DNA from 4 places in the Pseudomonas sp. BIGb0164 genome. Region 1 is predicted to be linked to each of the others. Evidence: predicted binding sites of a transcription regulator. Region 1 holds the regulator's gene; each other region holds the start of a gene.

Region 1 (2,180 bases):
CTGGCCTTTTTCAAGGCTGTCGACCAACTGGTGAGCATGCTTTTTCAGGGTCGACTCGAAGTCTCCCTGTGACGTTTCTTTATGCTCCATAGCTCCCCCGTGGCAGCATCAATGACCGATGCGTTCGAAGATTTTCTCGATCTTCTCTTTCAAGGCCAGCGCAGTGAATGGCTTGACCACGTAACCGTTCACCCCGGCTTGGGCGGCTTCGATGATCTGCTCACGCTTGGCTTCGGCGGTCACCATCAGCACAGGCAGGCTGCGCAGTTTTTCATCAGCACGCACGTGGCGCAGCAAATCGATACCGGTCATGCCCGGCATGTTCCAGTCGGTTACCAGAAAGTCGATGCTCCCGCTGTTGAGGATCGGAATCGCTGTAATGCCGTCATCCGCCTCGACCGTGTTTGTGAACCCAAGGTCACGCAACAGGTTTTTTATGATCCGCCGCATCGTTGAGAAGTCATCAACGATGAGGATTTTCATGTTCTTGTCCAATTCGACCTCCAAGCAGTCTTAAACGCGCCCAGCACCTGGACGCGCCATTTCAATCAACAGGCGTTACACAAAAAGGACTGCCCAGGGCACCACGGTACGAACCCGCGAAAGCGTTGGCTTTCACGGTAGCGTCTGCAGTGTCCCCACACTGCCTGTCAGCGCGCGCGCCACTCTCCCAATCGCCCCCGCAAGCGGGCTGCGCACTGGCTGTGCAGCTGGCTGACACGCGATTCGCTGACCCCCAGGACCTCACCGATTTCCTTGAGGTTCAGCTCTTCGTCGTAGTACAGCGCCAACACCAGTCGCTCACGCTCCGGCAAATTGGCGATCGCGTCCGCCAACGCACCCTGGAAGCGTTCATCTTCCAGGTCACGCGACGGCTCCAGATGTGCACTCGCGCCGTCCTCGTGCAGCCCTTCGTGTTCGCCGTCCTGCAACAGGTCGTCGAAACTGAACAGGCGGCTGCCCAAGGTATCGTTCAAAATCCCGTAGTAATCATCGAGACTCAATTGGAGTTCGGCCGCAACTTCATGATCTTTAGCGTCACGACCGGTTTTTGCTTCAATTGCGCGAATTGCATCACTGACCATGCGCGTATTGCGGTGCACCGAACGCGGTGCCCAATCGCCTTTGCGCACTTCATCGAGCATTGCGCCACGAATACGGATACCCGCATACGTCTCGAAACTTGCACCCTTGCTCGCGTCGTATTTGGTCGACACTTCGAGCAGGCCGATCATGCCGGCCTGGATCAGGTCTTCGACCTGGACGCTGGCCGGCAGGCGTGCCAGCAGGTGATAGGCGATACGCTTGACCAACGGCGCGTAGCGCTCGATCAACTCGCCCTGGCTGTCACGGGCAGACTTCTTGTACGCGTTGTAGCCAGTCGCTGTCATAGCACGGGTCCTGCGCTCGTCTGATGCACCAATCGCTCGACGAAAAACTCCAGATGCCCCCGTGGGTTGGCGGGCAACGGCCAGGTATCGACCTTCTGGGCAATGGCCTTGAACGCCAGTGCGCACTTCGAACGAGGGAACGCTTCATAGACCGCACGCTGCTTTTGCACGGCCTTGCGCACACACTCGTCATAAGGAACTGCGCCGACGTATTGTAAGGCGACATCGAGGAAGCGATCCGTGACCTTGGTCAACTTGGCGAACAGGTTTCGCCCTTCCTGCGGGCTTTGGGCCATGTTGGCCAGCACGCGGAAGCGGTTCATGCCGTAGTCACGGTTAAGCAGTTTGATCAGGGCGTAGGCGTCGGTGATCGAGGTGGGTTCGTCGCAGACCACCAGCAGCACTTCTTGCGCTGCGCGCACGAAGCTGACCACGGACTCGCCGATCCCGGCGGCGGTGTCGATCACCAGCACGTCGAGGTTGTCGCCGATATCGCTGAAGGCCTGGATCAGGCCGGCATGCTGCGCCGGGCTCAGGTGCACCATGCTCTGGGTGCCCGAGGCCGCCGGCACGATCCGAATGCCACCGGGGCCCTGGAGCAGCACATCGCGCAGCTCACAACGGCCTTCGATCACATCGGCGAGGGTGTGTTTGGGTGTCAGCCCCAGCAGAACGTCGACGTTCGCCAACCCCAGGTCAGCATCCAGCAGCATGACGCGACGGCCAAGCTCTGCCAGGGCCAGGGACAAATTCACTGACACGTTAGTTTTCCCGACGCCACCTTTGCCG
Region 2 (2,180 bases), on a different contig from region 1:
AATGCTTCGCGACTCCTGAGACAGGTCTGAGGTGGACGCCGCATTTCTCGCCACTTCCTCAATCGCCGTGGTCATCTCGGTGACGGCAGTCGCGGCCTGTTCGATTTCGCCATGTTGCTGCTGCAGGTCACGGCTACCTTCGGCAGTGACGGCATTGAGCTCTTCGGCCGCCGCCGCCAGTTGGCTGGACGAGCCGGTGATCTGCCGCAGGGTCTGTACCAGGTTATTGCGCATGACCTCTTGGGCCCTGAGCAAACGCGTGGCTTCGTCGTTGCCCGTGGGGGTGATCGGTTGGGTCAGGTCGCCCTTGGCGATGGTCTCGGCCACATGCACCGCTTCGATGATCGGGCCAGTGATGCTGCGCGTCAGTAACCAGGCCACCAGCACCGTGCCGCCACTCACCAACAGGATCACGAGCGTGATGCCACTCACCGCATGTTGGTAAGCACCGACGGACGTCATGCCGGCCTGTTCTGCGCCTTTGTTGGCAAGGTCGATCAGTTGGTCGAAATTCTTGGTCATCTGCTCATAGCTTTCTCGAATGCTATTGAGAAAGTCCCGCGCGCCGGCCTTGTCGCCTGAGCGCGAGCGCTTGAGCATCTCGGTATGGTTTTTCGCGTACGCCTCGAGGCTCTGGTTGAACACCTCGAGCCGTGATTTTTCCTCCGGCGTACGCAACAGCGCCGCGTACTGGGTCAACTGCTCCTTGACGGCCTTGAGGCGACCGGCGGACTTGTCTTCGTAGGTCTGCATATCGGCATCGCTGGACGACAGGATGTGCGCCATTTCACCCAGGCGAAAACGGTCGAGCGATGCGTTGGCCAGGGCCAGTATCCTGACGCGCTGCATCCAGTTGTTCTGGATGTCGGCCGCCTGGGACTGGACTTCGCCGATCTGCTTGAGCGCAAACAGACCGAGAAACACACTCAGTGACGCAATAGCAGCGAAGCCGATGAAGGCTCTGGCCGCGATTCTTATATTTCTCAGGAACATGGGGTTTACGCTCGGGCTGAAAACGCGTTGAAGAGCAAAGTCGGGCGTCCCGGGCCGGGACAGTCGAGGCGCCACACCAGCTAGTCGGCGGTGGGCGTGAAGTCTTTAGGGGCGGTGGGGGCTGGGTGGGTAAGTTTCATGTTGCGGGTGGCGGCGGAAAAAGAAAAACCTCAACCGGGTGAGCGGTTGAGGTTTCGTGTATGAGGTATTTGGGCCTCAGGTGAACATTGCTATGTCATCCATGCGTCATTCACAGCAGCTGACAACGAGCATTTTATTCACGTCCGATGTTGCAGGGCGTCACTCAGGAGCCAGCCAAGCCGGCTCCCGAACAGGCTCAGGCTTTCTTGCGACTCGCCATCGCCGTGACCGCATACCCAATGCACGCTGCCAGGATAGAACCGGTCAGGATGCCCATACGGTCTTCCCCGGCGAACTCACTGACACCCGGCACAAACGCCAGGGAGCCGACGAACAGGCTCATGGTGAAGCCGATACCACACAGGATCGCCACCCCGAAGACCTGGCCCCAGTTGGCGCCCGAAGGCAGGGCGGAGAGGCCGGTCTTCACGGCAAGCCAGGTGAGGCCGAACACGCCGACGGTCTTGCCGATCAGCAGGCCGGCGGCGATGCCCATCGGTACGTGGTGGGTGAAGCTGTCCAGGCTGACGCCGGTCAGCGAGACACCGGCGTTGGCGAAGGCGAACAGCGGCAGGATGCCATAGGCCACCCAGGGGTGCAGGGCGTGTTCCAGGGTCAGCAACGGCGAAGGCTCGGCATTCTTGGTGCGCATCGGGATGCAGAACGCCAGGGTCACGCCGGCCAGCGTGGCGTGCACGCCACTCTTGAGCACGCAGACCCACAGGATCAAGCCGATGATCAGGTAGGGGCCAAGCTTGATCACGCCAAGGCGGTTCATCGCGATCAGGGCGATCAGGCAGGCTGCCGCGCCGGCGAGGGAGGCACCGGACAGGTCAGTGGAATAGAACAGGGCAATGACGATGATCGCGCCCAGGTCATCAATGATGGCCAGGGTCATCAGAAACAGTTTCAGCGATACCGGCACGCGCTTGCCCAGCAGGGCCAGTACGCCCAGAGCGAACGCGATGTCCGTGGCCATGGGGATCGCCCAGCCGGCCAGGGCGGCCGAGTTGCCTTTGTTCAGCGCCCAGTAGATCAGCGCCGGC
Region 3 (2,180 bases), on a different contig from region 1:
CAACGACAAAATTACGATCGACCAGGATGTAATGCTTCGTGTCGATGTGTACGGGGATGACGGCGACGATGATATTCAAGCGGGAGGCGGAAGAACGCGACTGTACGGTCAAGCTGGCAACGATACGCTGCGCCTGGGCAGCGGCTTGGGCTATGCCGAAGGCAATGAAGGTGATGACACCCTCATCGGCGGCACCGGTAACAGCGTCATGTATGGCAACAATGGCAACGACCGTCTCTACGCGGGCGCGGGGGGAAAACAAAAGCAAAATTACCTGGACGGGGGCAACGGCAACGACCAACTCTTCGCAGGCAACGGGCATAGTGTCCTGCACGGTGGCAACGGTGATGATGAACTTGTCGGGCATGACAGCACGACGTTTTATACCGGTAAAGGCCGGGACAAGATACGAAACAACCACGCCCACGACCGCATTTACGCGAAGATCAACGATGAATTTGACCGCAACAGGGGTTCGTCCTTTACCCCCGTTGCAACCAGCAACGCGGGCGAGCGGGGTTTTACGGTAACCGGTGATGAAAACTTCAAGCAACGCGTGGCCGATGATCTGGAGTTCTTCCGTAGTTCGCCTAATGGTCAGAAGGTCCTCGCCGAGATGGATGAGCTCGCTGACACCAATGGCGCCAGTGTCAGCATCAATCCCATCGGGTTTGGTGCCTCCGGTTACGACTTTGGCAGTAAGGCCTTGGATGCTCTGAGAGCCGAGGGTAAAGGAAAGGTTGATTTGTCGGCCCTTGGGCGAATCACCGATGGCGTAGCCGGTTCTCGCGCTGACCGCGGCGTCATTAACTTCGACGAGCGGTCGATCATCGAGGAACATAACGGAAATACGATTATTCCCGTGACAGCGCTCTACCATGAAATAGCCCACGCCTGGAATGGCGCAAAGGGCACCTTCCTGAGAGGGCGCAGCAAAGTCGACGATCCGTCCACCAAGGACGACTCAGACAGCAAAAACTTGACCAATAACTTAGAGTACCAGGCTATTGGTGTACCCAATAGCGCCACACCTTTTGATCTCGATGATGACCCCTCTACCCCGCCCACGACGGTCAACCCGAAGCACTTCACAGAAAACGCTCTGAATGAAGAAATGGGCAAGCCACTACGAAAATTCCACCAGCTTGTCCCTAGCCCGCAGGGTCGAGGCCTGTAACGCCAAAAGTCAGCGCTGCTGCGCTCAAAGAGCGACCCCCTCATCAGAATGAGGCGCCGGCAAACGGCGCCTCGACTTTCTTGTACGAACGTACCTAAAGCTCCTGACACCCAAGCCGATAGCCCTACGAAGCTCCAAGAAAGCCGCGTGAATAATAAACGCTTCGTAAGGACGACCCCATGCCCCCACTGCGCTCCATCCAAGCCCGCTATACCCTGTTTCTGGTGCTGTTCGTCCTGGTGTTATTCGTGTTGACCGTCGTGGGTATCGGCCAGTTGGTCGCGCCCACGCTGCGCCACACCGAAGAACAGGTGGTGCTCAACCGCATCGCCGAGGTGGCCGAACAGATCAAGGGCGAATTGAACAAGGTTCAAGCCCAGCAACGCAGCATCACCCAGACCATTCCCCTGCTCGACAGCGATGCCATCGACAAGGTCCTGCCGGGCCTGGTGGACCAGTATGGCGAGCTGAAAGTCTTCGGCGGCGGCATCTGGCCATTGCCGAACCAGCGCACCCCGGGGCGCAACAAGCACAGCACCTTCTGGCACCGCGATGCCTCGGGCAAGCTGACGGTGAACACCTTCTGGAACAGCGACGCCGCGCCCAACTACTACGACCAGAGCTGGTACAAAGGCGGCCTCGCCTCGCCACGTGGCCAGTGTGCCTGGGCGGCGGCCTACAAGGATGACGCCAGCCAGGAGCCGCGCACCAACTGCGCCATGGCGATCCAGCGCGATGGCGCGGCCTACGGCGTTGCCACCATCGACGTGACCCTGGGCTTTTTCAACGAGCTGGTGGCCAGCAAGGAAAAAGACATCGGCGGCCAGATGCTGATCGTCGAGGGCGACGGCAAGATCATCAGCAACAGCTCGCGCATCAACAGCCCGGTGGTGTTGAAAAACATCAGCGAGCTGGCCGGCAGCTCGGCGTTTGCCGCCCAGGTCAGCAAAGCCCTGGCCCATCGCGACCAGGGGCTGCAACGCAGTGAATTCGACAACGGTGG
Region 4 (2,180 bases), on a different contig from region 1:
GCTCCACCGAGCGCACCAGGAAGCCCTGGGTCTTGGTGTTGTACTCGGTGATGATCACGAACGGGCTCTCACGGTCCTGCAAGCCGGCAGAACCGGTGGCCATGGCCAGGTCAAGAATCGGGATCGTCGCCCCGCGGATGTTGGCAACGCCACACACCACCGGGCTGGACTTGGGCATGATCGTCAGCTTGGGACACTGCAGCACTTCCCGCACCTTGAACACGTTGATGCCATATAGCTGCTTGCCGTCCAGGCGAAAAAGCAACAACTCCAGGCGATTCTGCCCTACCAGCTGTGTGCGCTGGTTTACTGAATCCATTACACCTGCCATGCCCAGACTCCTACGCTAAAACCTAAGGGGTACGACGCGTACCCAACATTAAACGGCACGAGCTTTGCTTTTTATTGGTCATGAACCTTAAAACGACAGTTTCCCGACGCCTTGCTCCGCAGCGACTACGCAGCTTCCTATGTGCGTCGCTGGCATTGCTTGCCATGGGCACAGGGGCCACGGCCCGCGCAGATAACGTCACCTTGCCTGATCTACTTATCGGCGTCACCCAGGGCTTTCTTGAGTTCACTGTAGAAGATTATCTGGCGACCACCCAGACGCCCGGGCGCTACGAAATCCAGGTCAACCAGCTGGACCCCCGCCTGCGCATGCCGGCGTGCGACAAGGAATTGACAGCCACCCTGGAAAGCCCGGCCCAGCCGATTGGCCGCGTGACGGTAAAAGTACGCTGTGAAGGTGCGTCGCCCTGGACGGTGTTCGTGCCGGCGCAGGTCAAGCTGTTCCGTGACGTGGTGGTGGTGACCCGCCCGCTCAAGCGCACCGGCATCATTGGTGACCAGGACGTCGCCCTACGTGAACGGGATATCAGCCTGATCAACCAGGGCTACCTGACTTCGCTGGACCAGGCCATCGGGCAGAAATTGACCCGACCAATGGTCACTGACCAGGTGATAACCCTGGTGCATCTGGAGCAGGCCGAGGTTGTGCGCAAGGGCGACCAAGTGGTCATCTCTGCCAGCAGCGGCGCGCTGAACGTGAAAATGCCCGGGGAGGCGCTGTCCAACGGCGGCATGAGCGAGCAGATCCGCGTGAAAAACCTGAATTCCAACCGCGTGATCAAGGCGCGGGTGACAGCCCCCGGTCAAGTCGAGGTGGCTTTATAGATCACTGGTATCGGACGCCAGCTTTTCCTACACTGTGCGCCAGACGTTCGCGCAAACAGGTTTATTGTCAATCGAGCCTAAAGTTTGTCCGGGTATGGCCGAAAACATGGCAAGCGTCCAAATACCCAGAGGTTTTTTATTATGGTCATTGATTTCAGCCGTTTGAATAACGCCCAGGCTTTGCCCGGTTCTACGCGCACCAGCGGTGCCAAGGACAGCGTAGATGCCAAGTCCCAGCCCCTGCCCGCCAAGGCAGAGCAGGCCGGTGCCAGCCAAAGCGGGGAATCGGTACACCTGAGCAATGAGGCTCAACAGTTGCAGAAGGTCACTGACTCGCTGCGCGATCAACCGGTAGTCAACAAAGCCCGTGTGGCCGAGTTGAAACAGGCGATCGCCGATGGCAGCTATAAAGTCGACAGCAACCGTGTAGCCAGCAAGCTGCTTAACTTCGAAGCCGAGCGCTAGGCAAAGGCCTGCGCAGGGCTTTTGGACGCTTAAAACCCAAGGCCAGCCATGCACCACGACGAACATTTGCTTCAACTGATCATTGACGATCTGGCGCCGACGCAACATTTGCTCGAGCTGCTCAAAGAAGAGTCCCTGGCCTTGTACGGCCGGGACATGCGCTTGCTGGAGGAAATCCTCGCACGCAAGCAGTCGCTGATTGTGCTGCTGGAACAGCATGGCAAGAAGCGCAGCCAGATTCTCATCAGCCTGGGCCTGCCGGCTGATCACGACGGCCTCGCACAGCTGGCCAGTCACTCCTCGGTCGGCGACCAACTGCTGGCACAGAGCAACGCCCTCAATCTATTGCTCGCCCAGTGCCAGGAAGCCAACCTGCTCAACGGTCAGTCGATCCAGCTTCAGCAAGCCACGACCGCCAACCAGTTGCGTATACTCCACGGCGGAGAGCCTCCGGCCCTCTACAACGCCCAAGGCTCCACCTCGCGCCTGGTCAAGCCAAGCACTCGCAGCCAAGCCTGACGCCGGTTTTCAGCGCGCCC

The links. The regulator FliA, encoded in region 1, starts transcription of late flagellar genes. The targets are predictions, from matches to a motif close to CTAAAGTTTNNNNNNNNNNNGCCGNTAA.
Region 2: M2394_RS04600 (methyl-accepting chemotaxis protein) is a predicted target of FliA. The motif match lies at 1,075-1,102, and genes of this name have one in related genera.
Region 3: M2394_RS02500 (methyl-accepting chemotaxis protein) is a predicted target of FliA. The motif match lies at 1,272-1,299, and genes of this name have one in related genera.
Region 4: flgM (flagellar biosynthesis anti-sigma factor FlgM) is a predicted target of FliA. The motif match lies at 1,254-1,281, and genes of this name have one in related genera.

Annotation. Positions count from the first base shown of each region.
Region 1 is NZ_JANUEA010000007.1:397,432-399,611, forward strand. It holds gene M2394_RS20525 (protein phosphatase CheZ) at 1-90, opposite strand, end outside; gene M2394_RS20530 (chemotaxis response regulator CheY) at 109-483, opposite strand; gene fliA (RNA polymerase sigma factor FliA) at 651-1,391, opposite strand; gene fleN (flagellar synthesis regulator FleN) at 1,388-2,180, opposite strand, start outside.
Region 2 is NZ_JANUEA010000002.1:141,189-143,368, reverse strand. It holds gene M2394_RS04600 (methyl-accepting chemotaxis protein) at 1-993, opposite strand, end outside; gene nhaA (Na+/H+ antiporter NhaA) at 1,331-2,180, opposite strand, start outside.
Region 3 is NZ_JANUEA010000001.1:584,690-586,869, forward strand. It holds gene M2394_RS02495 (M91 family zinc metallopeptidase) at 1-1,177, shown strand, start outside; gene M2394_RS02500 (methyl-accepting chemotaxis protein) at 1,357-2,180, shown strand, end outside.
Region 4 is NZ_JANUEA010000005.1:317,461-319,640, forward strand. It holds gene M2394_RS15715 (chemotaxis protein CheV) at 1-331, opposite strand, end outside; gene flgA (flagellar basal body P-ring formation chaperone FlgA) at 412-1,176, shown strand; gene flgM (flagellar biosynthesis anti-sigma factor FlgM) at 1,318-1,641, shown strand; gene M2394_RS15730 (flagella synthesis protein FlgN) at 1,690-2,160, shown strand.